Regions from separate parts of the Kitasatospora sp. NPDC059827 genome, predicted to be linked through region 4. Evidence: riboswitches for the same ligand, from Rfam matches in the RefSeq annotation. Region 4 holds a riboswitch; each other region holds the start of a gene.

Region 1 (7,130 bases), on a different contig from region 4:
GACGCCACCCTGCTCGACGGCACCGCGCCGGCCGGCCGGGTCGAGATCGGTGGACGGCACCGGCGCTCGGCCTAGGGCCCGCCTCGTGGCCCAGGCCGGCCGAGGAACGACCCGGGAGGACCACACCCCGGGGCCTCCGGCCCGCCCGCGCGCCGGGCCGGGACGTGACCCGGGCACCGAAGGCGGCTGCCCGCTCCTGGCGCTCCGGGCCCGCAGCACCGGCACCAGTGCCGGTGGGAGCATCCGCGGCAGTACCCGCAGTACCCGCGCCACCCCGGCAGGCCCCGCCGGACGGTCCGCCACGGGACCGCTCACGCGCGCACCGGGCCACCGCTCCCGGGCCCGGACAAAGACAAAGGCCGTCGTGGTGTCAGCACCCACGACGGCCCCCCGATGGTGGAGCAGCGGCCGGTCAGACCGCGAGGTGGTCGAACTCCCCGTCCTTGGCACCCAGCAGCAGGGCCGCGATCTCGGCCCGGGTGTAGATGAGCGCCGGGCCGTCCGGGAAGCGCGAGTTGCGCATCGCCACGTCGCCGCCCGGCAGGGCCGCGAACTCGACGCAGTTTCCCTGGGAGTTGCTGTGCCGGCTCTTCTGCCAGACCACCCCCGTGAGGTCGGCGGCGGCCATCCCGTTGTGGGCGTGGTCGGAACCGTGCGTGTCCTGCGAGTCGTGCATAGAAGTCTCCCGAAGAGCTCCGGAGTTGTCGTCCAGCGCGGCGCCCCGGCACCCGCCGAACGAACGGACCGGCCCCGTACCGGCCCGGCACAACGCCTCACTTGACGCGATGATAGCCGCAGTGCACGTGCATCAGCACGGGACATTGCAGGTGCACGCGGCTTTTCGACGGTCGCCGCGAACTCTTCACGGACCCTTCTCCTGACGGTACGTAAACGGACATAGACGACTGAATCGACGGTTCGTCCATAACCGGCCGTGAGCGGTTCCCCGCTGAATGTTGATCTTCGAATGCCGGGAGTCGCCCTCCCGTGACCCTCCGTCAGCCCGCCCGGAGGCTGTGAGACATCTCACGCGACTGCGGTGCAACGCGCCACCCCGCGGGACACGTCAGGGCAACTGAGGGGCTCCGTACGGGGCTTGGGCGAGGAATGTCCGGATTGTGGGCAATCGCCCCGGACCGGAGCGGCCGGGACACGACCTCCGCACCGCGACCACCCGAAGCCCGCACGGCAGCCGACTGCAGGCCTGACGGGCAGATGTCCTACGATCTCCGGCATGAGCACCGCAGCCATCCCGGGCGCGCCACTGCCCGTCCGCACTCCAGGTTCCCGTGCGCGGGGGCGCCACCGCCGCCCCGAGCGCCCCGAGATCCGCACCGGCTCGCCGGCCCTGGTGCTCGCCGTACCCGCGACCGCGGGGCCCGAGTCCCGTTCGGTCGTCGAGGAACTGCTCTCGATCGTCCGCAGCGAGCACACCGGCGTCCAGGCCGCGGTCGGCTACCTCCCGGCCGCCGACGCCGCGGCCGCGGACCCGCAGGAGCGCACCGTCGCGGAGCTGCTGGAGGCGGCCGCCGAGGCCGGACTGCCGACGCCCGTCGTGGTGCCGCTGGTCCCGGGCCCGCACGACTTCCTGACCGGGCTTCACGCCCTCGCCGCCCAGTACGGCGCGACCGTCACCGACGCGCTGGGCCCGCACCCGCTGCTGGCCGAGGCCGTCCACGTCCGGCTGTCCGAGGCCGGGCTGGCGCGGGCCGACCGGGCCCGGCTGTTCGCCATCGCGACCGCCGCGGACGGCGTGGTCCTGACCACCGTCGGCGGCGAGGACGCGGCCGCCGCGGCCGGGATCACCGGCGTGCTGCTGGCCGCCCGACTGGCCGTGCCGGTCGTCGCCGCCGCGCTCGACGTGCCCGGCTCGGTCGCCGCCGCCGTCGGCCACCTCCGGGAGACCGGCTCCGAGCGCCCGGCCCTGGCCCCGCTCGTCATCGGCCCGGAGGCGGACCCGGAGCTGCTCGCCACGGCCGCCGAGGAGACCGGCTGCCCGTCGGCCGCGCCGCTGGGCGCCTACCCGACGGTCGGCCAGCTGATCGCCTCCACCTACCTGGCCGCCCTGCCGGTGCCGACGGCGGAGGAGCTCGCCGAGGCCGAGGCGGAGGCCGCGGCCACCGTCGGGGCCGGGGAGGGCTCCCGACGCGCCCACGCGGCCGCCGAAGGGCCCGTGGAGGGCTAGCACGACCCGCTGAACGCCCGTCGGCCGCCACCGGCGGACCCGCACCACTGAAAGGGCTCGGAACGACCTCGTTCCGGGCCCTTTCGCCGTGTTCCGATTCACCCCGCTGGTGCGCTAAGCGGGCAATGCGACGCAATGTCCGTTTCCGGTTCATTTGTCGATGGATATCCGATGGCCGGCGGGCGCGTTCCCCGGCGCGCGATTCACGACCGCTCCCCCGCAGCCCTGGCGCGCGCCCTTTGCGCCCCAATGCTCCGTCATCTCTTTTCTGAGACGGAGCCAGTTATGAGAATCCACCGCGATATTGCCGGAAAACGATCATTTACGATCATGAATAACGGGCCATTCGGCGTTTCTCACTAAACCGTGATGCGCATCACAGATATTTGCAGTTTTAACTTAAGTCTGCTTAACGTGCTCCCCGTTCGTGACCACACGGACCCAGTTCATCCGCGACGCCGAGTCCTGCCGTCGGATGTCCTGGCAAGCGCGAAATCGCATCACGGCAGGAGCGGGGGAACCACAGGTAAGTCGCCCCGGACCGTTTTCCGGAACGGTCCAGGGCTAGGGGTGAAGCCGCGCCCACAGCGCGGCCGGGCAACTCCAGCCCGAATCCGACAGCTCACCTCGCAGGCGTGGGAGAGGACCGCGTCTTCATGCTGCCTTCCAACGGCAACCGCCTGTCCAGCCGCACCCGTCGCGTGATCGCCGCCCTCGGCGTCGCCGGCGTCGGCCTCACCGTCCCCTGCCTCACCACCGGCACCGCGAACGCCGCCTCCGTCGCCACCTGGGACAAGGTCGCCCAGTGCGAGAGCAGCGGCAACTGGAGCATCAACACCGGCAACGGCTTCTACGGCGGCCTCCAGTTCACCTCCAGCACCTGGGCCGCCTTCGGCGGCACCAGCTACGCCCCGCAGGCCGACCAGGCCACCAAGGACCAGCAGATCTCCGTCGCCGAGAAGGTCCTCGCCTCGCAGGGCCCCGGCGCCTGGCCGGTCTGCTCCGTCCAGGCCGGTCTGACCAAGGGCGGCGCCGCGCCCACCGTCGACACCTCCGCCGGCTCCACCGCGGCCAAGCCCGCCGCGAAGCCCGCCGCCAAGCCGGCCGCCCCGAGCAAGCCGGCCGCGAAGCCCGCCGCCCCCGCGCAGGACCAGGCCTCCGACGACGCCGCGGCCGCCTCCGCCCAGTCCGCCAACAGCACCTGGGCCCAGAAGCGCCAGGCGCAGGCCCAGGCCGGCGGCTACACCGTCGTCGACGGCGACTGGCTGTCCTCGATCGCCGACAAGCACAACGTCCAGGGCGGCTGGCAGCGGCTGTACGACCTCAACCGCAGCACCCTGACCGAGGGCCCGGACACCATCTACCCGGGCCAGCAGCTGACCTTCGGTGACGGCACCTCGGCCCAGGCCGACGGCTCCGCCGCCAAGTCCGGCTCGGACTTCACCTGGTTCGACCGCTCGCAGAAGGCCGGCCAGGCCTCGAACGGCGGTGCCGTGAACGCCAAGCCGACCGCCCAGAGCAAGCCGTCCGCCACCAAGCCCGCGTCGAAGCCCGCCGCCCAGGCGCAGACCCCGGCCCCGGCCCCGGCCGCCTCCGGCAGCATGGCCGCCGCGGTCTCCTTCGCCCAGTCGAAGGTCGGCCAGGCGTACGTCTACGGCGGCACCGGCAACGGCGGCTGGGACTGCTCCGGCCTGACCCAGGCCGCGCTGCGCGCCGCGGGCATCAACATCCCGCGCGTCGCCGCCGACCAGGCCGCCGCCAGCACCCACGTCTCGCTGGACAGCCTGCAGCCGGGCGACCTGCTGTTCTGGTCCAACAACGGCCAGGACTCCGGCGTCTACCACGTCGCCATCTACATCGGCAACGGCCAGTACGTCGAGGCCGCCAACCCGAGCTCGGGCGTCCGTCTCCAGACCGTCGCCAACTGGGCCCCGGACTTCGCCGGCCGGGTCTGAGCGACCAAGGACCGCGCGGCCGCCGACGGCTGACGCCGGAGCCCCGGGAAGAGCATGCGCTCCTCCCGGGGCTCCGGCGTGCCCGTACGCCCAGGGGGCCGACCGACCACAGGCCGACCGGACCCGCCGATCTGACGGATCCGGACCGCCCCCGGGCGCCGCACGCCGACGGGCCCCGGAGAGCAACCGCCCTCCGGGGCCCGTCGGTCGGCCCGGTCCGCCCGGACCACCCGTTCTCAGCGCGCGCAGGCCCCGGTGGACCCGCGCATCACCAGCTCCGGCTGGAACATGAACTCCCCGCGCTGGGCGGAGTTCCCGCCGACCTCCTCCAGCAGCGCGTCCACCGCCGCCGTCGCCATCGCCTCGACCGGCTGGCGGATGGTGGTCAACGGCGGCTCGGTGAAGGCGATCAGCGGCGAGTCGTCGAAGCCGACCACCGAGACGTCCTGCGGCACCGACAGCCCGCGCTGGCGCACCGCCCGGATCGCGCCGAGCGCCATCATGTCGCTGCCGCAGACGATCGCCGTACAGCCCTTGTCGAGCAGGGCGCCGGCCGCCGCGTGCCCGCCCTCCACGCTGAACAGCGTGTGGTGGACGAGGTCCTCGGCCTCCTCCCGGCTGCGCCCGAGCACCTCGCACATCGCCGCCGTGAAGCCCTCGATCTTGCGCAGCACCGGCACGTACCGCCGCTGCCCGACCGCCAGGCCGATCCGCTCGTGCCCGAGCTCGGCCAGGTGCTGGACGGCCATCCACATCGCGGAGCGGTCGTCCGGCGAGATGAACGGCGCGTCGATCTTCTCGCTGTAGCCGTTGATCAGCACGAACGGCACCCCGCGCCCGGACAGCCGGGCGTAGCGGTCGTGGTCGGCCGTGGAGTCGGCGTGCAGCCCGGAGACGAAGACGATGCCCGCCACCCCCCGGTCGACCAGCATCTCGACCAGTTCGTCCTCGGTGGACCCGCCGGGCGTCTGGGTGCACAGCACCGGGGTGAACCCGTGCCGGCTCAGCACCTGCTCGATCACCTGGGCCAGCGCGGGGAAGATCGGGTTGCTCAACTCCGGTGTGATCAGCCCGATCAGGCCCGCACTGCGCTGGCGCAGCCGGGTCGGCCGCTCGTAGCCGAGCACGTCGAGCGCCGCCAGGACGGTCTGCCTGGTGGCCGCGGAGACGTTCGCCTTGCCGTTGAGCACGCGGGAGACGGTGGCTTCGCTGACCCCCGCCTGCGCCGCGATGTCTGAGAGTCGCGCCGTAGTCACGGGCCCAGAGCCTATTGCACCCACGTCAGACCGCCCACCAGCCGGTGCTGTCCGGTGCGAGCACGGTCTCGCCGCCGTCCACCCCGAGTTCGGTCGAGGAGAGCAGCAGTCGGCCGGGGGCGGGTATCCGCACCGGCTCGCCGGTGGTGTTCACCGTGCAGACGAAGGAGCCGCGCCGGAAGGCGAGGGTGCCCTCGGGGGCGTCCAGCCACTGGACCCCGGTGCCGGCGCCGAGGTCGGGCTGCGCCCGGCGCACGGCCAGCGCGCTGCGGTAGAGCTCCAGGGTGGAGGACGGGTCGCCGGTCTGCGCCTCGACGCTCAGCCCGGCCCACTCGGCGGGCTGCGGCAGCCAGGACGGCCCGCCGGCGGCCGGTCCGAAGCCGTACGGGGCCTCGGTGCCGGACCACGGGATCGGCACCCGGCAGCCGTCGCGGTAGCCGTCCTGGCCGGCCTGGCGGAAGAAGGACGGGTCCTGGCGGACCTCGTCGGGCAGGTCGGTGACGTCCGGCAGGCCGAGCTCCTCGCCCTGGTAGACGTACGCGGAGCCGGGCAGCGCGAGCATCAGCAGGGTGGCGGCGCGGGCCCGGCGCAGGCCGAGCGCGCGGTCGCCGGGGGTGCGGATCTGGGTGCCGAGGCCGGGCTCGTTGGCGAACCGGGTGGCGTGCCGGGTGACGTCGTGGTTGGACAGCACCCAGGTGGTGGGGGCGTCGACCGGGCGCATCGAGTCGAGCGAGAGGTCGATCACCTCGCGCAGCGCGGTGGCGTCCCAGTCGGTGCCCAGGTACTGGAAGTTGAAGGCCTGGTGCAGCTCGTCGGGGCGGACGTAGTTGGCGGTGCGCTGGACGGTCGGGGTCCAGGCCTCGGCGACGCCGATCCGCTGCCCCGGGTACTCGTCGAGGATCCGGCGCCAGCTGCGGTAGATCTCGTGCACGCCGTCCTGGTCGAAGAACGGCATGACGTCGTTGCCGAGCAGCTTGAGCTGGTCGGAGCCGCCGAGGTCGGGCAGGCCGGGGGCCTTGACCAGGCCGTGGGCGACGTCGATCCGGAAGCCGTCCACGCCCATGTCCAGCCAGAACCGCAGGATCGAGCGGAACTCGTCGGCGACGGCCGGGTTCTCCCAGTTGAAGTCGGGCTGCTCGGGGGCGAACAGGTGCAGGTACCAGTCGCCGGGGGTGCCGTCCGGGTCCTCGGTGCGGGTCCAGGCCGGGCCGCCGAAGATGGACTCCCAGTCGTTGGGCGGCAGTTCGCCGTTCCCGCCCTTGCCGGGGCGGAAGTGGTAGCGGTCGCGCAGCGGGGAGCCGGGGCCCTCGCGCAGGGCGCGCTGGAACCACTCGTGCTGGTCCGAGGAGTGGTTGGGGACGAGGTCGACGATGATCCGCAGGCCGAGCCAGTGGGCGTCCCGGATCAGCGCGTCGGCGTCCAGCAGGGTGCCGAACATCGGGTCCACGGCGCGGTAGTCGGCGACGTCGTACCCGGCGTCGGCCTGCGGCGAGGCGTAGAAGGGGGAGAGCCAGACGGCGTCCACGCCGAGGTCCCGCAGGTACGGCAGGCGGCTGCGGATGCCGGGCAGGTCGCCCATGCCGTCCCCGTTGGAGTCGGCGAAGCTGCGCGGGTACACCTGGTAGATGACCGCGTCCCGCCACCAGTCTCTGGACGCGCCGCCACGCACAGGAGCCGGGGCGGCCGCCTCGTGAGCGGTGTCGGCGGCAGGCCGGGAGGTGTCGGCCAGGTTCT
Region 2 (7,130 bases), on a different contig from region 4:
CCCCTGAGGCGCACCCACCGAGGCACCCCGGGGCACCCTCCCGAGAGACCCCCTGACGCGGTCCCTCGTGTGGCCGAGTCCGTCCGCCGGGGTTTGAATCCGAAGAGCCCCTGTCCGGACCACGCCCCAGAGAGGCGGTTCCGACGATGCACTCGTGGCTCGCCCCCGCCCGGCTCGCCGTCGCGGCCTTCCTCGTCGTCGCGCTCTGCTTCTCCGGCTACCACGCGGCGACGGACGGCTCCGGGGTGGTGAACTTCCTCAGCTACTTCACCACCCTCGCCAACCTCGCCGGAGCGGCCGTCCTCGGCTACGGCGGCTGGGCCGGGCTGACCGGCCGCCGGCCCGTGCCGGACGCGGTGCGCGGCGCGGTGCTGCTCTACCTGGTGGTCACCGGGTTGGCGTACGGCACGCTGCTGGCGACGTACCCGGCGCCGCTGGTGATCCCGTGGGTGGACGACGTGGTCCACCGCGTGATGCCGCTGCTCGCGCTCGCCGACTGGCTGGTCGACCCGCCCACCCGCACCGTCCGGGCCCGGACGGTGCTCGGCTGGCTCGGGTTCCCGCTGCTCTACGTGGCGTACGCGCTGCTCCGCGGCCACGCCGCGGGCTGGTACCCGTACCCGTTCCTCGACCCCGCCCGACACGGCGGCTACCGCCGGATCGCGGGGGCGTGCTTCCTGCTGGCGGTGGCGTTCCTGCTGCTCGGGGCCGCGCTCGCGGCGGTCGGCAACGCCCTCGCCGCCCACCGCGCCGCCCGGCGGGGCGTGGCCTCGAACGGCCGGCACGCCCGAGCCCGGGCGACCGGCTGAGAGCGGCCGGCTGACGGCCGTCGCCGCCCGCCCGTACGGTGCCGGCCGTGCTGACCATCCGGACCCTCCACCGCCTGAGAACGACGGCGCCTGAGAACGAGGACGCCTGAGAACGAGGACGCCGACGGGGCCCGTGCCCGATGGGGGAGGGCACGGACCCCGCCGGAGACCGGACCGGGGGCTCACATGTGGGTGCCGCCGTCGATCCGGAGCTCGGTGCCGGTGACGAAGGCGCCGTCGTCGGAGGCCAGCATCGCGATCACGCCGGCCACCGTGTCCGGGCCCGCGAAGCCGTGTCCGAGGGCGGGGGAGAGCTTGGCCAGCAGGGTGAAGTCGGCGTCGGCGGGCAGGCCCGGGTTGTTGGTCATGCCGCTGTCGATGCTGCCCGGTGCGACGCAGACCGCGCGCAGGCCCTGCTTCGAGTACTCCGAGGCGATCGCGTGGGTGAAGGACTGGATGCCGCCCTTGGTCGCGGCGTACGCGGCCATGTAGGGGTGGGCGAAGCTCGCGGAGGTGGAGGAGAAGTTGACCACCACGCCCTTGCCGGTGGCGAGCAGCGCGGGGAGCGCCTCGCGGGTCATCAGGAAGGTGCCGGTCAGGTTCACCGCGAGGAGCTTGTTCCAGAACTCCAGGGTGGTTTCGTGGGTGTGCGAGGAACGGAGGATGCCGGCCGCGTTGACCAGGACGTCCAGACCGCCCAGGCCCGCGACGGCCTCGGCGACGCCCGCCACCACGGCGGCCTCGTCCGAGATGTCCAGGACCTGGATCGTCAGGCGGTCGGCGGTGCCCTCGGCGGTCGCGCGGTCCAGGGTCTTCTTCAGGCCGTCCTCGTTGACGTCGACGGCGACGACCTTCCCGCCCTCGGCGAGGATCCGGTGCACGGTCGCCTGGCCGATGCCAGATCCGCCGCCGGTGATCAGGACGTTCCGTCCGCTGAAGCGCTCCATGGTGGTACTCCTTCGTTCGTGGTCTCTCGACCTCAAGAGACACGGTACGCCCATGTGGCACGTTGTGCCAAGAAGTCTCGATGTGCCACCTGGGCGCGATGCGTCGGGACCGTGATCGCTTGCGTACGCTGACCCCTGTGACCGGACGCCCGACCCTGACCCAGCGCCGCCGTGACGCCACCCGGCTGGAGATCGCCCGCACCGCCGCCGCGCTCTTCGCCGAGCAGGGCGCCGAGGAGACCACCGCTGAGGAGATCGCCGCCGCCGCGGGCATCTCGCTGCGCACCTTCTACCGCTACTTCTCCGTCAAGGAGGACGCCGTCGCCCCGCTGCTGGCGGCGGGCGGGCAGCGCTGGGTGGACCTGCTGGCCGAGAGCCCGGCGGACGTCCCGCTGCGCGAGGCGCTGGAGCGCTCGGCCGTCGAGTCGCTCACCCCGGCCGACGACGCGGCCGTCGAGGCGATGCACTGGACCCGCGACCTGCTGCGCGACCCGCGGCTGGACGGCACCTGGCAGCGGGTCCACGCCGGGTCGGAGGCGCGGCTGCGGGGCGTACTGGCCGCCCGCTGTCCGGACGGCGCCGATCCGCTGGAGGTCCGGCTGGCCGCGGCCGCGGCCACGGCGGCGATCCGGGTGGCCCTGGAGCAGTGGGCCGGCTCCGATGCCGCCGTCACCGGCTCCGGCTCCCCGCAGGACCTCGGCGCCCGCTGCATGCGTGAACTCACGGCGGGGCTGCGCCTGTGGGCCCGGCCGGCGGGGGAGTAGCGACCCGGCGGTGAGCAGGTGACGGCGAGCAGGTGACAGCTAACAGGTGACGGATAACAGAAGGCGGCGAACAGATGACAGAGAACAACTTTCGAAATCTGTTATCTGTTATCCGTTCGCTGTTATCTGTTATCTGAAAGTTGAACTCTGTCATCTGTTCGCCGCCTGCCCACAGCCCCCGATCAGCTTCCTCCCAGCTCCCGCTAGGGTTGGTGCGCGCGCCCCGGTGGGGGAACCGGGGTGACCTCCTCGGATGTCCCTGAGCGGAGGGGCGGGAGTTCGAGGCGTGGGAGCAACTGGAACATGGGTCTGACGAGCCACAAGGTGCTGGCACTGGCCGTGCTGATGGCGGTCGTGGTGATGGTCGGCACGGTCTGGCTCTGGCCCAGACTCGCCCGGAAGAGCTGGCAGGCGGTGCTCGGCCGGATCGGCGCGCTGCTCGCGACCCAGCTGGCGGTGCTCGCCGCGCTGGGGCTGGTGGCGAACAACTACTTCGCCTTCTACAGCAGTTGGGACGACCTGATGGGCACGGGCAGCACCGGCCCGGTCGTCATCCACAACAAGGCGGACGCCTCCGGCCGACTGCTGGTCGAGACCATAGGCCAGGCGTCGGTCAAGGGCGGCGGCGCGATGGGCCGTGAGCCCAGCCAGTCCGGCGAGATCCGCAAGGTCCGGATCGACGGCAAGGAGAGCCGGCTGTCGACCGAGGGCTTCGTCTACCTGCCACCGCAGTACTTCCAGCCCGAGTACGCGCAGAAGCAGTTCCCGGCCGTGATCGTCAGCACCGGATTCCCAGGAATCGCCGAGAACCTGATCACCCGCTTCAACTACCCGGGCGCCGCGCTCAAGCTGCTGCAGGAGGGCCGGATGCAGCCGACCGTCATGGTCCTGATGCGCCCCTCGCCCGCCCTGCCGCAGGACACCGAGTGCGAGGACATCCCGGGCGGCGCCCAGTCCGACACGTACTTCACCAAGGACGTCCCGTCGGCGATCCAGGCCAGCTACCGGGTCTCGGCCGACCCCCGGGCCTGGGCCTTCATGGGCAACTCCACCGGTGGCTACTGCGCGCTCAAGCTGGCCATGCGCCACCCGGACGTCTTCCCGACCGCCGTGTCCCTGTCCGGGTACTACGAGGCGGCCGACGACCCGACCACCGGCGACCTCTTCGGCGGCAGCAGGCAGCGCCGCGACGAGGCCGACCTGATGTGGCGGTTGAAGAACCTGCCGCAGCCGGACGTCTCCGTGCTGCTTGCCGGCACCAAGAAGGGCGACGGCAACTACAAGCACGACACCGAGGCGTTCATCGACGCCGCGAGGAGCCCGATGAAGGTCTCCTACAGCATGCTCGAGAACGGCGGCCACAACTTCGAGACCTGGAGCGCCCTGCTGCCGTCCTCGCTGGAGTGGCTGTCCCAGCACCTCAAGGTCCCGAACCAGCCGGGCCACCCGGGCCAGACCGTCTGACGGCGCCGCCCGCGGAACGCACCGAACCCCCGGAGGCTCCCGGGGGTTCGGTCCATTCCGGCGCCGGTCAGGCGACCCGCTCCAGCGTCCCGGTGTGCAGCTGGCCGACCCGGCCGCCCTCGCCCTCGAAGGTCCAGAAGGCCCGTACGGTCAGCGCGTTGAGGTCCATCACGTGACTGACGGTGATCCCGCTCTGTTCCGTCCAGCTGATGAAGTAGATCTCCGGCGCGACCTCGGCGACGTGCAGCCGCACGTCCTCCCACTGGCCCGCCGACTCACCGAGGCCCTCCCAGCGCAGCCGGGTGCCGTCGGCCGAGTAGGAGTTGCGGAAGGCCGCGCCGTTGTCGGCCCGGAAGACGTAGGTACGGCCGGCGAAGGCGGGCAGGGGCGCGGTCATGGTGGGGCGGAACCTCTTCTCTGGAACGGGGGACGGGTCGTACGGCTCCGGCCGGTGCTCTTGTGCACCGCGGAAAATCCCAGGGCTCCAATTTATCCGATGGGGCGGACTCGGGCGGCTCCACGCCACGGCGGTCACGCACGGTCCGCCACCGCCGCGCCGCGCACCGTGTGCGACCGGCGACCCGGGCGGGCCCGGCGGGACCGTGGGCCGGAGTCTGCTCCAGTGATCAACTCGGCCGCCACGCAGCGTCGTTGATCGACACCACTGTGAGCTGCGCGACAACCTGCTTGATCAGGTTGTCCGTCCACGGACGGCCTGCCTAGCCTGCAGTCGTCGTCCGCTGTCGCGGACCCCGCCGCCGGGACGCCGAGTCCCGTCCACCCGCCGGCGAGTACCCGAGCACCACAGCGGACGGGAGCGGGGGAACCAAGGTCAGCGCCCGGCCCGTACGCACCAGCGTGCGGGGCGTGGCTAGGGGTGAAGCCGCTCCACAGGCGGCCGGGCAACTGCAGCCCGAATCCGACAGCTCACCTCGCAGGCGTGGCAGAGGATCCCCATGCACCAGCCTGCCCGGCGCCGTCGCGCGCCCCGCCACGCCCGTCCGTCCCACCGCGGCCGCAACACCGCCCTCGCCACGACCGGGGCGCTCGCCATCACCGGCGCCGGCCTGCTCGGCCTGCCGTCCGTCTCCGGCGCCCAGGCCGCCACCGGCCCGACCGTCACCCAGGACCGGCTCGCCCCCGCCACCATGATCGCCGGCAGGGCCGGCACCGCCTCGCTGGCCCTGCACTCCTCGTCCTGCTTCACCGCCAAGACCGTCGGCGTCGGCGTCCGTGACGCGCGCGGCACCAACCTGGACTTCCCTGGCAACGCGAGCAACGTGCAGATCTGCCCCGGCGGACTCACCTACACCAGCGCCGCCCGCACCCTGGCCGCCGGGACGTACACCCAGTTCGGCTTCTGGCAGGACCTCGGCGGCGCCTGGCACAACCTGCCTTCGCAGCAGCTGGTGGTCTCGGCCACGGGTACGCCCACGCCGACCCCGTCCCCGACCCCGTCCCCGACGGCGACCGCGACCCCGACGGCGACCGCGTCCCCGACGGCGACCGCGACCCCGACGGCGAAGCCCACCGTAACTCCGACCGCGACTGCGACCCCGACCGCGACGCCGACCCCCACCGCCACGGCCACCCCGACGACCCCCGCGCCGTCCTCCCCGATCGCCGGCAAGTCGCTGACCTGGTCCGACGAGTTCAACGGCCCGATCAACTGGGGCCAGCGCTGGGTCGGCGACAAGAGCACCTCCTACAAGTACGGGAACCACAACCCGGACGACAACAAGCTCGACTGGCTGAACAAGAACAACGTCACCGTCGCGAACGGCGTCGCCACCTTCACGGCCACCCCGGGCGGGCCGACGCTGGAGAACGGCAAGCAGTCCTGGAACACCGGCTTCCTGACCACCGAGGGCTCGGCCGAGGGCTTCCAGGTCAAGACCGGCGACTACGCCGAGACCCGGGTCAAGCTGCCCGCCGGCACCGGCGCCTGGCCCGCCCTGTGGACCTGGAAGAACGGCAACGGGGAGATCGACTCCTTCGAGTACCACCCCGACAACCCGAACCTGCTGGAGCTGACCAACCACGTCAACCCCGGCAACCCCGACTACTACACCGACGCGAGCGCCGTCGGCACCGACCAGTGGGTGACCATCGGCACCTACTACGGCGCCAACTCGGTGGACTGGTACGTCAACGGCGTCAAGGTGTTCTCGGACGGCAAGGGCGTCGGGGCCAACTTCTCGGCGTACCTGATCCTCAACCTCTCGGTGAGCGCCGGCAAGTACCACCCGGCGCCGCAGGGGAACACCCCGATCACCATGGCCGCCGACTACGTCCGCGTCTACCGGTAACCACGGCCACCGGTAACCACGTGTACCGGTCACCACGAGCCCGCCCCACTGGTCATCGGACGTCCGGCAGCCGCTCGCCGGCGGCCGATGACCGGTGGGGCGATCCGGTTCGTGAGCCTTAGGCCGTCTCGACGACCCTGATGTCGAATGGCTGCCGGTTGTTCCCCTTGTCCCGGTCGTCCACGCTGTGCACCTCGACCGAGCCGCCGCCGAGCGTGCCCAGCGGCAGGTCGGGGGAGAGGTAGACCGGGACGAGGGCGGTCCTGGTGCGCCCCTCCTTCAGTCCAGGGCCGAAGACGCAGCGCACCTGCCGGCCGTGCTCCGCGACCTCGCAGTCCTCGGGGAAGTACGGGCCCTCGGGGGCGACGCCCTTCGGCAGGGTGACCACCACCGTGAAGGGCGAGGCGGTGGTGTCCGGGCCCCGGTTGGCGATGAGGGCATTGACGGTGGTGGTGCCGCCGGACGGCGCGGGATCCGGGTCGAGCCGGACCACCTCCAGGTCGGAGTCGGACGGCCTGGCGGCCACGGCGGGCAGGATGGACGCCTCGGGCGCGCCCGGCGCGACGACGCCCAGATCCGGTCGCGGCACCGGATGCCGCACCGCCCAGGAGGGCCCGGCGGCCAGTGAGGCCACCGCGCAGCCCGCCGTCACCGCCGCCAGCAATCCGGCCCGGCCGAACCTCCTGCGCCCCGTGCCGCCCCGCGCACCGTGCTGCTCCACGCCGTTCACCCTGTTCCCGTGCTCAGGCGGCCCGCACCGTCGCGGGCCGCGTCCGCACCAGGGTGTCCGAGCCGTGGCCGCGGCAGCGGCGCAACTCGCCCACCGCCACTCGAACG
Region 3 (7,130 bases), on a different contig from region 4:
CGGCCGACAGGGCCTTGCCCTCGAACTGGTAGGCGCCGTCCTGGAAGAACTCGGAGGCGGCGACGTCCAGGGCCAGCGCGATGTCGCGGCCGGGCACGTAGCCGGCCTTCTGGATGGCCTCGGTGATGAGGTCCAGGGCCTCGCGGTTGCTGTCCAGGTTCGGCGCGAAGCCGCCCTCGTCGCCGAGGCCGGTGGACAGGCCGCGCTCCTTCAGCACGCCCTTGAGGGTGTGGTAGACCTCGACGCCCCAGCGGACGGCCTCGGAGAAGGACTCCGCGCCGATCGGAGCGATCATGAACTCCTGGATGTCGACGTTGGAGTCCGCGTGCGAGCCGCCGTTGAGGATGTTCATCATCGGGACCGGCAGGACGTGGGCGTTCGGGCCGCCCAGGTAGCGGAACAGCGGCAGGTCGCTGGCCTCGGAGGCGGCGTGCGCGACGGCCAGCGAGACGCCCAGGATGGCGTTGGCGCCGAGCGAGGACTTGTCCGGGGTGGCGTCCAGGTCGAGCATGGCCTGGTCGATCAGGCGCTGCTCGGTGGCGTCGTAGCCGACCAGCTCGGGGCCGATCTGCTCGATGACGGCCAGGACGGCCTTCTCCACGCCCTTGCCGAAGTAGCGGTTCTTGTCGCCGTCGCGCAGTTCGAGCGCCTCGAAGGCGCCGGTCGAGGCACCCGACGGAACAGCGGCACGACCCGTGCTGCCGTCGTCGAGGCCGACCTCGACCTCGACCGTGGGGTTGCCGCGGGAGTCGAGGATTTCACGGGCTACGACGACATCGATGGACGGCACGAAGCATCTCCTTGCGGAAGCAGGGTCCGGCTGCGGGTGGTGCTGTCGGCCGGACGATTGCGGAGTCGTTACGACCAGAGCCTAACCGCCCGGGCTCCCGGGGCCACGTCGGCCCGGGCTGCGTCTCACCGTGTGGCCCGGCTACCCACCGGTAGTTCACCTGCTCGTCCCGGTGCGTCCCACCGGTGCGTCCCACCGGGGCGTCCCACCGGGGCGGGCGAACGCGGACGTAGGGGGCCGCCGGGCGCGGCCCCCTACGTGTCCAGCGTGTCGTTCGCCGTGGAACGGTCCGGCTCAGCCCAGGTGCAGGACCTGGCCGGGCACGATCATGTCCGGGTTGCCGCCGACCGTGGTGCGGTTGCCGTCGTAGAGCGCCTGCCAGCCGCCGGACACGCCCTGGGCGGTGGCGATGCCCGACAGGGTGTCACCGTCCCGGACGGTGTAGTCGTGGCCGGTCGTGGCGGCCGGGGCCTGGGCGGCCCGCGGGGCGGCGTGCTTGGGGGCGTACTGCTGCGCCGACGGGGCGGCGGGCTGCTCGGCCTGCTTCGGCGCGGCGTGCTTCGGCGCGTACTGCTGGACCGGCTTCGGCTGGGCGGGCTTGGCGGCGGCCTTGGGGGCCTGCTGCTTGGGCGCCTGCTGCTTCTGGGCCTGCTGCTTCTGCGGCTTGGCGTCCGAGGAGGTGTCCACCTCGGCCGGGGCGCCGCCCTTGCTCAGGCCCGCCTTCTGGGAGCAGACCGGCCAGGCGCCGGGGCCCTGCGAGGCGAGGACCTTCTCGGCGACGGCGATCTGCTGCCCCTTGCTGGCCTGGTTGGCCTGCGCCGCGTACGCGGTGCCGCCGTACGCCTTCCAGGTGCTGGGGGTGAACTGGAGGCCGCCGGAGAAGCCGTTGCCGGTGTTGATGCTCCAGTTGCCGCCGCTCTCGCACTGGGCGACGGAGTCCCAGACGGAGGCCGGGGCGGCGGAGGCGCCGGTGGCGGAGAGGAGCGGCAGTGCGAGTCCGACGCCGGCCACACCGGCGACGGCGATGGCCTTCTCGGCCTGGGTGCGACGGCGATGACGGCCGGTTCCAACGAACAGCATGAAGGTCCCTCTCCGCACGCCTGCGAGGTGAGCTGTCGGGTTCGGACCGGGAGGTGGCCCGGCCGCCGTCTGCGGAATCGACTCCGCGCGGGCGGCTTCACCCCAAGCCGTGGAGGAACGGCAACAAACCTGGTTCCCCCGCCCCTGCCCAGGGTTCTGGTCGGTTTCCCGTGACGCGGCGGGCAGGATTCGGCGTCCGCGCACGAGGTCCGCAGCTGCGAACTCCACGGAGACTAGACAGATCCTCAGACGAATCACAAGCTCATATCACCGACATCACACAAGAATTACGGCCCGTGTTCGATCGCCTACCAACGGCGGGGCTTTGTCCGGTTTGATGGCTGTTCACACCACCCTCGGTGGCCGGTTCCGGATGCTTCGTCAGCGTGTCGTGGCCTCAGGACGACTGTGCGGCGACCGGGGCTCCGGACTGAATTCGACCGGAAGTTCGCGCAATCCACGCATGATCAGGCCACCCCGCCAGCGCAGATTCTCCGGGCTTTCGGCCAGTCGCAGATCCGGCAGCCGGGAAAGCAGCGTGGCCAGCGCGGACCGCCCCTCCAGCCGGGCCAGCGGAGCTCCGATGCAGTAGTGGATGCCGTGCCCGAACCCCAGGTGCGGGTTGTCGCTCCGGGCCAGGTCGAGGGTGTTCTCGTCGGAGAACCTGGCCGGATCGCGGTCCGCCGCCGCCAGCACCACCAGCACCGGATCCCCGACCGGGATCTCCACCCCGCCGATGGTCAGCGCACTGGTCGCGAACCGCCAGGTCGCCAGCTCCACCGGCCCGTCGTAGCGCAGGAGTTCCTCGATCCCGGTCTCCAGCAGCGCGGTCTCGCCGCGGGCCACCGACTCCTGCAGCAGGGCCCGCTGCCCGGGATTGCGCAGCAGCGCGTACGTCCCGTTGCCGATCAGGTTCACCGTCGTCTCGAACCCGGCGAAGAGGAGGATGAAGGCCATCGCGGCGGCCTCGTTCTCGGTCAGGTGCTCGCCGTGGTCGCTCGCCCGGATCAGGCCGGAGATCAGGTCGTCCCCGAGGTCCGCCCGCTTGCGGTGGATCAGCTCCAGCAGGTATGCGCGGATCTGCTTCACCGCCCGCCCCACGCCGCCGCGTTGGCCACCGCCGTGGCCCGGCTTCGTGTGTCGCAGCATCATTCCGGCCCAGTCCCGGAAGTCGTCCTGGTCCTCGGAGGGAACGCCGAGCATGTCGCAGATCGCGTAGATGGGGAGCGGGAACGCGAACTCGTGGATCAGGTCCGCCGAACCGCGCTGCGCGAAGCCGTCGATCAGCCGGTCGGTGAGCTGCTGCACCCGCGGCTCGAACTCCGCCACCCGGCGCGGCGTGAACGCCTTCGACACCAGGCGGCGCAGCCGGGTGTGGTCCGGCGGGTCGATGTTCAGCAGGTGGGTCATCAGGTCCGCCTGCCGCTCCCCCGGGATGCCCACCCGGCCGGTGCGGTGCGCCTGCCCGCTGTGGTGCGCCGGGTTCTTCGAGAGCCGGCCGTCCGCGAGCGCCTGCCGGGCGTCCGCGTAGCGCGTCACCAGCCAGGCCTCCACCCCGCTCGGCAGCGTGGTGCGGTGCACCGGGGCGTGCTCGCGCAGCCAGGCGTAGGCGGGGTACGGGTCGGCGGCGAACTCCCAGGTGAAGAGCTGCGGGTCGGGCTGGGCGGCGGGCTGGGCGCCCTCGGGCTGAGCTGGCATGGGTCGACCGTAACCGCTGGACCGGAGGGGCCCGGACCACCGGCGCACGCGCCCCCGCGGCCGGCCGGAGGCCACCGCCGCGCGAACCGTCCGTGACCGGTGCGCGAGCGGAACGCCGACACTCCGTGGACGGCCCGTGGACGGTGCGTGGACGGGCCTTGGCCAGCTCTTGGCCGGGCGGCAGGCGTGAGCCTGGTCACCTGAGGGGTAATCCCTGTTGCGGAGGGTCAGGACCTGCCTACGATCCTCCGAAGTACGCGCGGGCGCCGGTGCGGTGTCGCCCGCAGGGAGGAGCTGGACCAATGACGGTCAGCGGAGCAGTCGTCGTCATCGCGGTACTCGCGGGCGGTTCGGGGGCCGACCTCGCCCGCCGGTTCACCGCGGCCGGCACCGCCGGGATGCTGATCGCCGACACCCACGTCGGCATCGCCGAGGACCTCGCCTCCGAACTCGACCGGCCGGGCTGCCCCGTGGTCGGCGTCTCCGGCGACATCCGCCGGCCCAGCGACGTCGCCGCGCTGGTCGACACCGCCGAGAAGCACTTCGGTCCGATCGACCTCTTCTGCGTGGCGGGGCCGAGGGGCGAGCGGATCGTCTCCCTCGCCGACCTGCCCGCCCACCTCGACCTGGAGCGCCTCGCCGAACTGGTCGTCCTGATCGGCGAGGCGATCGGCGAGCTCGTCCCGCCGCAGCGGTGCGCCACCGAGCGCACGGCGACGGCGGCCTGAGCCGCCCCGCCACCGGGGTCTACTCCGGCCGGAGCCCCTCGGCCGCGCGCACCGCGTCCCGGTAGCCGCGCGCGGCCGAGCGCAGCGCCGCGTCCACGTCCACCCCGGCGTCGTGCGCCCGCTGCGCCACCGCCAGCAGCAGCCGGCCCGCCGCCTCGGCGGTCAGCTCCCGCGGCAGCTCGTACGGCTCGTCCGGCACCCCCGCGAAGCCCGCCCGGCGCACCCGGGACACCAGCTTCGCCGCGTACGCCAGCGCCGGCAGCCCGGCCGGCACACCGTCCAGGACGGACTCCCGGTCCGCCTTCTCGGCCGCCTTCAACTGCTCCCAGTTCGCCTCCGCCTCGTCGGCGCCCGCCACCTCGACGTCCCCGAACACGTGCGGGTGCCGGTACAGCAGCTTCTCGACCATGTCCCCGGCCACGTCGTCGATCGTGAACGGATCGGTCGGGTGCTCCTGCGCGACCCGGGCGTGGAAGAACACCTGGAACAGCACGTCGCCCAGCTCCTCGCGCAGCGCGTCCCGGTCCCCCTCCTCGATCGCCTCGACCAGCTCGTAGGCCTCCTCGACCAGGTACTTCACCAGGCTCTCGTGGGTCTGCTCGGCGTCCCACGGGCAGCCGCCCGGCGAGCGCAGCCGGTCCATCACCGAGGCGAGGTCCAGCAGCCGCGCCCCCGGCAGGTCGTACGAGCCGGGCAGCACCTCGATCTCCGGCACCTCCCCGGCGTGCTCCACCGCGAGCCGGGCCAGCGCGTCCGTCAGCCCCGGGTCCCCGTCCGGGCCGCCCAGCCACACCGTCGCCCCCGCCCCGGCCGGCTGCCCGGTCAGCAGCCGCGCCAGCGCCGGCGCCGACCCGGCCGGCGCCACCTCCACCGCCACCCCGGCCTGCCGCACGGCCGGCACCTGCGGGTGCCCCTCGTCCCCCACCAGCACCCGCCCGGCCGACCGCAGCGCCTCCCAGGCCGGCCACGCCAGCAGGCCGGGGGCCACCCGGTGGGTGGTGGTCAGCAGGATCAACTTCGCGCCCGGAGCGTCCGTCGGCACAGCATTCGTCGTCACCCCTCGAACCTACCCGCCGCGGGCACCCCGGGCCCGGCCGGTGGCCGACAGCCGAACGGCGGCCCCGGGCCGGGCCCGGAACCGCCGTGAACCGCTGTGAACCGCCGTGGCCGGCCGCCGACCTGAACGCCGCCGGCCGCCGGGGGCTACTTCTTCGTCCCCGCCAGGTCGTCGAACATGGCCGACAGGAACTCGGTGCACCAGCCGAGCAGTTCGCGCCCGACCAGCGGCTTGCCGCCGATCCGGCCGGTGCTCGGCCGGGGCACCAGGAGCTGCTGGGCCGCCGCCTTGACCTGGCTGCGCGGGTAGAGCCGGTTCAGCCGCAGCTGCTGGGACTCCCGCAGCTCCACCGGGCCGAAGCGGACGTTGGAGCCCTGGAGGGTGATGTCCGAGATCCCGCAGCGGCGGGCGTACAGCCGCAGGCCGGCGACCATCAGCAGGTTCTCGACCGGCTCGGGCAGCTTCCCGTAGCGGTCCGCCAGCTCGTCCCGGACCTGCTGGATGTCCGCCTCCGAGTTGACCGCCGCGATCGAGCGGTAGGCCTGCAGCCGCAGCCGCTCACCGGGGGCGTAGTCGTGCGGCACGTGGGCGTCGACCGGCAGCTCGATCTTCACCTCCAGCGGCTCCTCCTCCGGCTCGCCGCCGTTCGCCAGCGACTCGCGGAACTCGGCCACCGCCTCGCCGACCATCCGCATGTAGAGGTCGAAACCGACGCCCGCGATGTGCCCGGACTGCTCGCCGCCGAGCAGGTTGCCGGCGCCGCGGATCTCCAGGTCCTTCATGGCGACGTACATGCCGGCGCCCATCTCGGTGTGCTGGGCGATGGTGGCCAGCCGCTCGTGGGCCGTCTCGGTGAGCGGCTTCTCCGGCGGGTACAGCATGTACGCGTAGCCGCGCTCGCGCCCGCGCCCGACCCGGCCGCGCAGCTGGTGCAGCTGCGACAGGCCGAAGGTGTCGCCGCGCTCGACGATCAGGGTGTTGGCGTTGGAGATGTCGATGCCGGACTCCACGATCGTGGTCGACACCAGGACGTCGAACTCCTTCTCCCAGAAGTCGACGACGACCTTCTCCAGCTGGTTCTCCCCCATCTGCCCGTGCGCGGTGGCGATCCGCGCCTCGGGGACGAGGTCCTTGAGCCGGGCGGCCGCCTTGTCGATCGACTCGACCCGGTTGTGGATGTAGAACACCTGGCCCTCGCGCAGGAGTTCACGCCGGATCGCGGCCGAGATCTGCTTCTCGTCGTACGGCCCGACGAAGGTCAGCACCGGGTGCCGCTCCTCCGGCGGGGTGGTGATGGTGGACATCTCGCGGATGCCGGTGACGGCCATCTCCAGGGTGCGCGGGATCGGCGTCGCGGACATGGTGAGCACGTCCACGTTGGCGCGCAGCTTCTTCAACTGCTCCTTGTGCTCGACGCCGAAGCGCTGCTCCTCGTCGACGATGACCAGACCGAGGTCCTTGAACCTGGTCTCCGAGGAGAACAGCCGGTGGGTGCCGATGACGACGTCCACCGAGCCCTCGAACAGCCCCTCCAGGACGGCCTTGGCCTCGCTGTCGGTCTGGAAGCGGGACAGCGCCTTCACGGTGACCGGGAAGTTGGCGTACCGCTCGGCGAAGGTGGAGAAGTGCTGCTGCACCAGCAGGGTGGTCGGGACCAGCACGGCGACCTGCTTGCCGTCCTGCACCGCCTTGAACGCGGCCCGCACCGCGATCTCGGTCTTGCCGTAGCCGACGTCGCCGCAGATCAGCCGGTCCATCGGGACGGACTTCTCCATGT
Region 4 (7,130 bases):
CAGGATCCGAGGTCGTTCCATCGCTCATCCCTTTGCCGTACAGGTCGTACCGGAAGGCCCCCATTACTGTCCGCCACACTCGCACGGAGCAGCGGGGGCTGCCACCGGGATGGGGCGCAGGGGGGAGGAGGGGGAAGAGGGGTTCCTGAAGAGGGGTTCCTGTCGGGGCCGGGGCGGGGCGGGGCACCGATAAGCTGTCGGGCGTGCTCCCCGAGGTGACGGCGATCCGGTACGTGACGCCACTGCGAGAAGGCGGCTCGATGCCGGGCCTGGTCGAGGCCGACGACCGGCGGCTGTACGCGCTGAAATGGGTCGGCGCCGCGCAGGGCCGGAAGGCGCTGGTCGCGGAGGTGCTGGCCGGCGAGCTGGGGCGGCGGCTGGGGCTGCCGGTGCCGGAGCTGGTGACCGTCGACCTGGATCCGGTGCTCGCACGCAGCGAGCCGGACCACCAGGTCCAGGACCAGATGCGGGCCAGCGGCGGGACCAACCTCGGGATGGCCTTCGTCAGCGGGGCGCTGAACTTCGACCCGCTCTGCTTCGAGGTGGACCCGGAACTGGCCGGGCAGGTGCTCTGGTTCGACGCGCTGATCGGCAACGTCGACCGGTCCTGGCGCAACCCCAACCTGCTGGTGGCGACCGGCGGGCTGCGCCTGATCGACCACGGCGCGAGCCTGATCTTCCACCACAACTGGCCCGGCGCCGCGGCCTGGGTGCGCCGCCCGTACGACGCCTCCGACCACGCGCTGCTGCGCGCCCGGCCGGACCTGGCGGCGGCCGACAAGGCACTCGCGCCGATCGCGGAGGAGGCCGTCGAGGCGGCGGTGGCGCAGATTCCCGAGGTGTGGCTGGTGGACGAGTTCGGCTTCGACTCGCCCGAGGACGTACGCGCCGCGTACCGCGCCCAGCTGACCGGGCGACTGGCCGGTCCGCGGGACTGGCTGCCGGAGGTGTCCGCATGACCGGGCCGCTGTCGGCCGCGCTGCCGGCCGTCGTGGAGCTGCACGACTACGAGTACGCCGTGATCCGGGCGGTGCCGCGGGTCGAGCGGGGTGAGTGCGTGAACGTCGGGGTGCTGCTGTACTGCCGGCAGAGCGCCCACCTGGCCGCGCGGACCCACCTGGACCAGGCCCGGCTGCTGGCGCTGGACCCGGTCGCGGACGTGCAGGGGGTGCGCCGGGCGTTGCAGGGGATCGAGGCGGTCTGCCTGGGCGGGCCGCAGGCCGGTCCGGCGGCCTCGGACAGCCCCGGGCAGCGGTTCCGCTGGCTGACGGCGCCGCGCAGCGCGGTCGTCCAGCCGGGGCCGGTGCACACCGGGCTGACCGCGGACCCGGAGGTCGAGCTGCGGCGGCTGTTCGACCAGCTGGTGCTCTGATCCTGCCGGTCCGGGCCTGTGCCTCCTGTCCCTCGTGTCCCTTGTGCCCCGAACGGGGGTACTGTGAGGCGGCTCGCCGACGTTTGCCGTGGTCAAAGCTTGAGTTAGTGAAGCACTCGGCCGTACGCTGACCCCATGGGTTCGATCTCGACGACGACCGTACCGACCAACGCCGAGCTGATGGAGGCGTTGGCCGCCGTCGGTGCCGCGTACTTCCAGGACTTCGCGGCGGCCGCGGCCCGGCACGGGCTGTCCTCCTCCCAGGCCAAGGCGCTGGGCTCGGTGCAGGAGCCGGTGCCGATGCGCGCGCTGGCCGGGCGACTGGGCTGCGACGCGTCGAACGTGACCGGGATCGTGGACCGGCTGGAGACGCTGGGCCTGGCCAACCGGGAGGCGGCCGCCGGTGACCGCCGGGTGAAGATCGTGGTGATCACGGCCGAGGGCCGGGAGATCCTCAACCGGATCCGCGGCGAGATGGCCCGCACCCACCAGGCCTTCTCGGCGATGACCGACGAGCAGCGGATCGCCCTGCACTCGATCTGCGGGCAGGTCCTCCCGGTGCTGACCGGCCGGACGGGCGCCGCGCCTCAGTAGCGACCGCAGGGCCCGCCCGTCGGGCCCGCCGGCCGGGTCGGTGCGGCCTCGCGCCATCCGCCGACGTTCGGCGTGACCTCGGCTGTTAGGCTTGCGAAGCGTGAGCGCGAAGCCCCAGATCCCCAATGTCCTGGCCTCCCGGTACGCCTCGGCGACCCTGGCCCAGCTGTGGTCCCCCGAGCACAAGGTGGTCCTCGAGCGCCACCTGTGGCTCGCCGTCCTGAAGGCCCAGCAGGACCTCGGCGTCGAGGTGCCCGCGAATGCCGTCGCCGACTACGAGCGGGTGGTCGACCAGGTCGACCTCGGCTCGATCGCCGCCCGTGAGCGGGTCACCCGCCACGACGTGAAGGCGCGGATCGAGGAGTTCAGCGAGCTCGCCGGCCACGAGCAGATCCACAAGGGCATGACGTCCCGGGACCTGACCGAGAACGTCGAGCAGCTGCAGATCCGCCAGTCCCTGGAGCACGTCCGGGACCGTACGGTCGCCGTCCTGGTGCGCCTGGCCAAGCTGTCCGCCCAGCACTCCGAGCTGGTCATGGCCGGCCGGTCGCACAACGTGGCCGCGCAGGCCACCACCCTGGGCAAGCGCTTCGCGTCGATCACCGACGAGCTGCTGGTCGCCTTCCGCCGTCTGGAGGAGCTGATCGCCCGCTACCCGCTGCGCGGGATCAAGGGCCCGGTCGGCACCGCCCAGGACATGCTGGACCTGCTCGGCGGCGACACCGAGAAGCTGGCGGAGCTGGAGCGCCGGGTCGCCGGCCACCTCGGCTTCGACCACGTGCTGACCAGCGTCGGCCAGGTCTACCCGCGCTCGCTGGACTTCGAGGTGCTCACCGCCCTCGTCCAGCTGGCCGCCGCGCCGTCCAGCCTGGCCAAGACCATCCGCCTGATGGCCGGCCACGAGCTGGTCACGGAGGGCTTCAAGGAGGGCCAGGTCGGCTCCTCCGCGATGCCGCACAAGATGAACACCCGCTCCTGCGAGCGCGTCAACGGCCTGGCCGTCATCCTGCGCGGTTACGCGTCGATGACCGGCGAGCTGGCCGGCGACCAGTGGAACGAGGGCGACGTCTCCTGCTCCGTGGTGCGCCGGGTCGCGCTGCCGGACGCCTTCTTCGCCTTCGACGGCCTGCTGGAGACCTTCCTCACCGTCCTGGACGAGTTCGGCGCCTTCCCGGCCGTGGTCGAGGCCGAGCTGGACCGCTACCTGCCGTTCCTGGCCACGACCAAGGTGCTGATGGGCGCGGTGCGTGCGGGCGTCGGCCGGGAGACCGGCCACGAGGTCATCAAGGAGCACGCCGTCGCCTCGGCGCTGGCGATGCGCGCCGGTGCCCGGGAGAACGAGCTGCTGGACCGTCTCGCCGCCGACGAGCGGATCCCGCTGGACCGGGCCGGGCTGGACGCGCTGCTCGCCGACCGGCTGTCCTTCACCGGTGCGGCCGGGGCGCAGGTCGCCGAGGTCGTCCGCCAGGTGGAGGCCGTCGCGGCGGCCTACCCGGAGGCGGCCAAGTACGCCCCCGGCGACATCCTCTGACGTAGCGTCAGCTGTCCGACGAGGGCCCTGCCGCCGATCCGGTGGCGGGGCCCTCGTGCGTCCGGGGGCGGCCCGGGTCGAGCGGCGGGGTGGTGGTGGCGCACGGCCAGTCGCAGTTCGGCTCGGCCACCGGGTGCTCCTCCTCCGGCGCCAGCACGTTGCCCCGGACGGTGGCGAAGGCGATCAGCCCGCCGGCGACCAGCAGCCCCGCGCAGATCAGCATCGCGGTGTGGAAGGCGGAGTCCACCGCGGAGGGCACCCGGTAGGCGTCGCCGCTCAGTCCGGCCAGGGCCGGCAGGGCGGCGACCGCGAGCAGGCCGGCCGCGCGGGCGGCGGCGTTGTTGACGCCGCTGGCGATGCCCGCGTGCCGCACCTCGACGGCGGCCAGCACGGTGGCGGTCAGCGGGGCGACCAGCAGCGTCATCCCGGAGCCCATCACCGCGACCGCGGGCAGCACGTCCGCCCAGTAGGAGGAGCCGGGGCCGGTGCGCAGCATCAGCAGCACCCCGGCGGCGCACAGCAGCGGGCCGACGGTGAGCGGGACGCGCGGGCCGATCCGCTTGCCGAGCCGCCCGGCGCGTGCGGACAGGGTCAGCATCAGCACCGTGATCGGCACCAGGGCGAAGCCGGAGACCAGCGGGGAGAAGCCCGAGACGATCTGCAGCTGCACCACCAGCAGGAAGAACACCCCGCTGAAGGCCGCGTAGACGCAGAGGGTGACCAGGTTCACGGCGGTGAACAGCCGGGAGGAGAACAGGCCGAGCGGCAGCATCGGGTCGGGCGTGCGCCGCTCGACGGCCACGAAGGCGGCGGCCAGCAGCAGGCCGATCGCACCGGTGACCCAGACGACGGCGGACAGTCCCTCCCCGGCGGCGGTGAGCGCGTAGGTGACGGCGCCGAGCGCGAGGGCGGCGAGCAGGGCGCCGGGTACGTCGAAGCGGCCGGTGGCGGACTCGTCCCGGCTCTCCGGGACGTAACGGGAGGTCACCGCGATTACGGCCGCGGCCAGCGGCAGGTTCAGCAGGAAGATCCAGCGCCAGCCCGGGCCGTCCACCAGCCAGCCGCCGAGGAAGGGGCCGACGGCCGCCGACACCCCGCCCAGGCCGGACCAGAGGCCGACCGCCGCCGAGCGGTCGTCCGGGTGGAAGACCGCCTGGAGCATGGCGAGCGAGCCCGGGGTGAGCAGCGCGCCGCCGATGCCCTGGACGGCACGGGCGGCGATCAGCACATGGATGGTCGGGGCCGCGGCGCAGGCCGCGGAGGCGACGGCGAACCAGACCACGCCGATCAGGAAGACCCGGCGCCGTCCGTAGCGGTCGCCGAGGGCGCCGCCGAGCAGGATCAGGCCGGCCAGGGTGAGCAGATAGGCGTTCAGGGTCCATTGCAGGGAGGCGAGGGAGGCGCCGAGGTCGGCGCCGATCCGGGGCAGGGCGACGTTGACGACGGTGCCGTCGAGCATCGCCATGCTGGAGCCGAGCACTGTCGCGAGGAGTACCCAGCGGCCCTGCGCGGTGCCCAGGCGCAGAGTGCCGGCTTGAGAGGTGGCCACGGGCCGAATCCTGCGCCCGCCGGGGCGCACGTGACAAGGGTCACCGGGTGGTGTGTCGGTCGGTGGCGGTGCGTGAACGGACGGTCGCACGGGGGTGGTACCGGCGGCGCAGGGTGGTGGATCAGTGGCACCGGGTGAATGGATCGTGCACGGAGTGTGCAAGGGATCATTCGGAGGGTGACGGGGCCGCGGGGGTTGTTGCCGATTCAAGAGATCGACATTGCTTCACCCGAACGGATGAGTTTTAGTTCAGCGACCGCCCGGCCAGTCCGGACGGATCCACCGGGTGGAACGCCGAGTCCTGCCGCTGCCCGGTGGCTCGCACCGAACTCTGTACGGCAGGAGCGGGGGACCCACAGGTAAGTCGCCGGACCGGAGTTCGCGCCTTTTCGGGCGCGGACCACCAGGGCCGGCTTGGGGTGAAGCCGCACATGCGGCCGGGCAACTCCAGCCCGAACCCGACAGCTCACCTCGCAGGCGTCGGAGAGGAAAATTCCATGCCTGCACAGGCTCGTCGTATCGCCCTGCCCCGTGCCGCCCGCATCGGCATCGCCACCGCCGTCACCGGGGCCTCGTTCGTCCTGCCGCTCGTGACCGCGATGAGCGCCCAGGCGCACACCGCCCCGGCGGCCACCACCGCCCCGGCCGCTTCCCGGGCCGCCGCTCCGGCTGCCGCCCCGGCCGCCCAGCAGAGCTACCGCGTCGTCAGCGGTGACACCCTGTCGAAGATCGCCGACGCCAAGAACGTCGAGGGCGGCTGGCACGCGCTGTACGAGCAGAACCGCTCGGTGGTCGGCGCCGACCCGAACCTGATCTTCCCCGGTCAGCAGCTGGCCCTCGCCGGTCACGCCGCCGCCCCGGCGAAGCCCGCTGCCCCGGCGAAGCCCGCCGCTCCGGCGAAGTCCGCCGCTCCGGTCACCCAGGACGCCTCCGCTGCCGCGGACTCCCAGGTGCAGGTCCGGACCGAGGCCGCCAAGCCCGGCGCCCAGGTGCAGACCCAGGTTCAGACCGCCGCCCCGGCCCAGGCCGTGACCGCCGCCCCGGTCGCCGCCACCTCCGGCTACGTCGCCCCGCTCGCCAACCCCGTGCTGGGCGAGGCCTACGGCGTGGCCGGCTCGATGTGGGCCTCCGGCCACCACACCGGCCAGGACTTCGTCGCCTCCACCGGCACCCCGCTGCGCGCCGTCGCCAACGGTGTCGTGGTGAAGGCCGGCAGCGACGGCGCCTACGGCAACGAGGTCGAGATCAAGCTCGCCGACGGCAAGTACGCCCAGTACGCGCACCTGTCCTCGATCGGCGTGAGCGTCGGTCAGACCGTCACCGCCGGCCAGCAGCTCGGCCTCTCCGGTGCGACCGGCAACGTGACCGGCCCGCACCTGCACTTCGAGATCCGTACCGGTTCCGAGTACGGCTCGGACATCGACCCGGTCGCCTACCTGCGGGCGCACGGCGTCGCGCTCTGACTCTCCGGGTCCTTCCGCAGGAACGTGTGAACCACCGCTGGTGCGGGGCGAATCGACGCCCGGGATGGTCATGTCGGGTGACCGCTCGACCGGGTGATCGCCGCACCGGTGGACCTGGGCGCGGGACACGCCCAAGGCCGGCCCGGCCGTACGGGACAACCTCTCGTACGGCCGGTCCGGCCGCTGCCGTTTTCCGTGCGTCGTTTTCGAGCCCTCGGTGCTCGGCCGAACGCGCCGAGGGGGGTGGGGAGTTCGGGGGCGGACGCCGACTGCGCCGACTGCGCCGACTGCGGCGGTCAGGGGCGGCGGGCCGGGAGGCCGTGTTCGGCGGCGGCCATCAGGTCGTGCATCCGGTGGCCGAAGTCCTCGGTGTCGCGGGCGGGTTCGGGGAAGACCAGGCGGACGTCGCGGTGGCCGTGCGAGTGGTCCAGGCGCAGCACCAGGCCGTGGCGGTCCAGGGCGAGCGGGCGGACGGCCGGGCCGTGGGTGAGCAGTGCCGGGTCGAGCAGCCGGGTGAGCAGGTCGAGGGCGTCGGCGTGGTCGTCGGCCAGGTGGGTGAGCAGGGCGGCCTCGTGACGGGCCAGCGGGTCGGGGGCGGCGAGGGAGAGGTCGGCGGCGGTG

Evidence for each region. A riboswitch is a leader RNA that binds a small molecule or an ion and turns the genes downstream of it on or off. The one in region 4 is predicted to bind cyclic di-AMP.
Region 1: linked by a shared signal. The riboswitch ahead of ACFV8H_RS16795 (transglycosylase family protein) and the one ahead of ACFV8H_RS21280 (peptidoglycan DD-metalloendopeptidase family protein) in region 4 are both predicted to bind cyclic di-AMP.
Region 2: linked by a shared signal. The riboswitch ahead of ACFV8H_RS25830 (hypothetical protein) and the one ahead of ACFV8H_RS21280 (peptidoglycan DD-metalloendopeptidase family protein) in region 4 are both predicted to bind cyclic di-AMP.
Region 3: linked by a shared signal. The riboswitch ahead of ACFV8H_RS08680 (transglycosylase family protein) and the one ahead of ACFV8H_RS21280 (peptidoglycan DD-metalloendopeptidase family protein) in region 4 are both predicted to bind cyclic di-AMP.

What each region holds. Positions count from the first base shown of each region.
Region 1 covers NZ_JBHWIV010000023.1:13,276-20,405, forward strand. Annotated here, with positions in the region: gene ACFV8H_RS16780 (ATP-binding protein) at 1-75, shown strand, start outside; gene ACFV8H_RS16785 (DUF397 domain-containing protein) at 413-676, opposite strand; gene ACFV8H_RS16790 (hypothetical protein) at 1,235-2,185, shown strand; cyclic di-AMP (ydaO/yuaA leader) riboswitch at 2,664-2,834, shown strand; gene ACFV8H_RS16795 (transglycosylase family protein) at 2,842-4,140, shown strand; gene ACFV8H_RS16800 (LacI family DNA-binding transcriptional regulator) at 4,377-5,396, opposite strand; gene ACFV8H_RS16805 (glycoside hydrolase family 13 protein) at 5,422-7,130, opposite strand, start outside.
Region 2 covers NZ_JBHWIV010000045.1:57,852-64,981, forward strand. Annotated here, with positions in the region: gene ACFV8H_RS25800 (phosphotriesterase) at 1-7, shown strand, start outside; gene ACFV8H_RS25805 (Pr6Pr family membrane protein) at 147-809, shown strand; gene ACFV8H_RS25810 (SDR family NAD(P)-dependent oxidoreductase) at 992-1,756, opposite strand; gene ACFV8H_RS25815 (TetR/AcrR family transcriptional regulator) at 1,894-2,520, shown strand; gene ACFV8H_RS25820 (alpha/beta hydrolase) at 2,824-3,984, shown strand; gene ACFV8H_RS25825 (MoaF N-terminal domain-containing protein) at 4,052-4,381, opposite strand; cyclic di-AMP (ydaO/yuaA leader) riboswitch at 4,817-4,938, shown strand; gene ACFV8H_RS25830 (hypothetical protein) at 4,941-6,293, shown strand; gene ACFV8H_RS25835 (hypothetical protein) at 6,412-7,014, opposite strand.
Region 3 covers NZ_JBHWIV010000009.1:151,707-158,836, reverse strand. Annotated here, with positions in the region: gene eno (phosphopyruvate hydratase) at 1-790, opposite strand, end outside; gene ACFV8H_RS08680 (transglycosylase family protein) at 1,085-1,870, opposite strand; cyclic di-AMP (ydaO/yuaA leader) riboswitch at 1,872-2,042, opposite strand; gene ACFV8H_RS08675 (cytochrome P450) at 2,252-3,568, opposite strand; gene ACFV8H_RS08670 (SDR family NAD(P)-dependent oxidoreductase) at 3,871-4,296, shown strand; gene ACFV8H_RS08665 (MazG family protein) at 4,316-5,353, opposite strand; gene mfd (transcription-repair coupling factor) at 5,500-7,130, opposite strand, start outside.
Region 4 covers NZ_JBHWIV010000032.1:47,409-54,538, reverse strand. Annotated here, with positions in the region: gene ACFV8H_RS21310 (NAD(P)/FAD-dependent oxidoreductase) at 1-21, opposite strand, end outside; gene ACFV8H_RS21305 (HipA family kinase) at 204-959, shown strand; gene ACFV8H_RS21300 (DUF3037 domain-containing protein) at 956-1,372, shown strand; gene ACFV8H_RS21295 (MarR family winged helix-turn-helix transcriptional regulator) at 1,508-1,966, shown strand; gene purB (adenylosuccinate lyase) at 2,067-3,497, shown strand; gene ACFV8H_RS21285 (MFS transporter) at 3,505-5,046, opposite strand; cyclic di-AMP (ydaO/yuaA leader) riboswitch at 5,359-5,541, shown strand; gene ACFV8H_RS21280 (peptidoglycan DD-metalloendopeptidase family protein) at 5,544-6,509, shown strand; gene ACFV8H_RS21275 (DUF2470 domain-containing protein) at 6,806-7,130, opposite strand, start outside.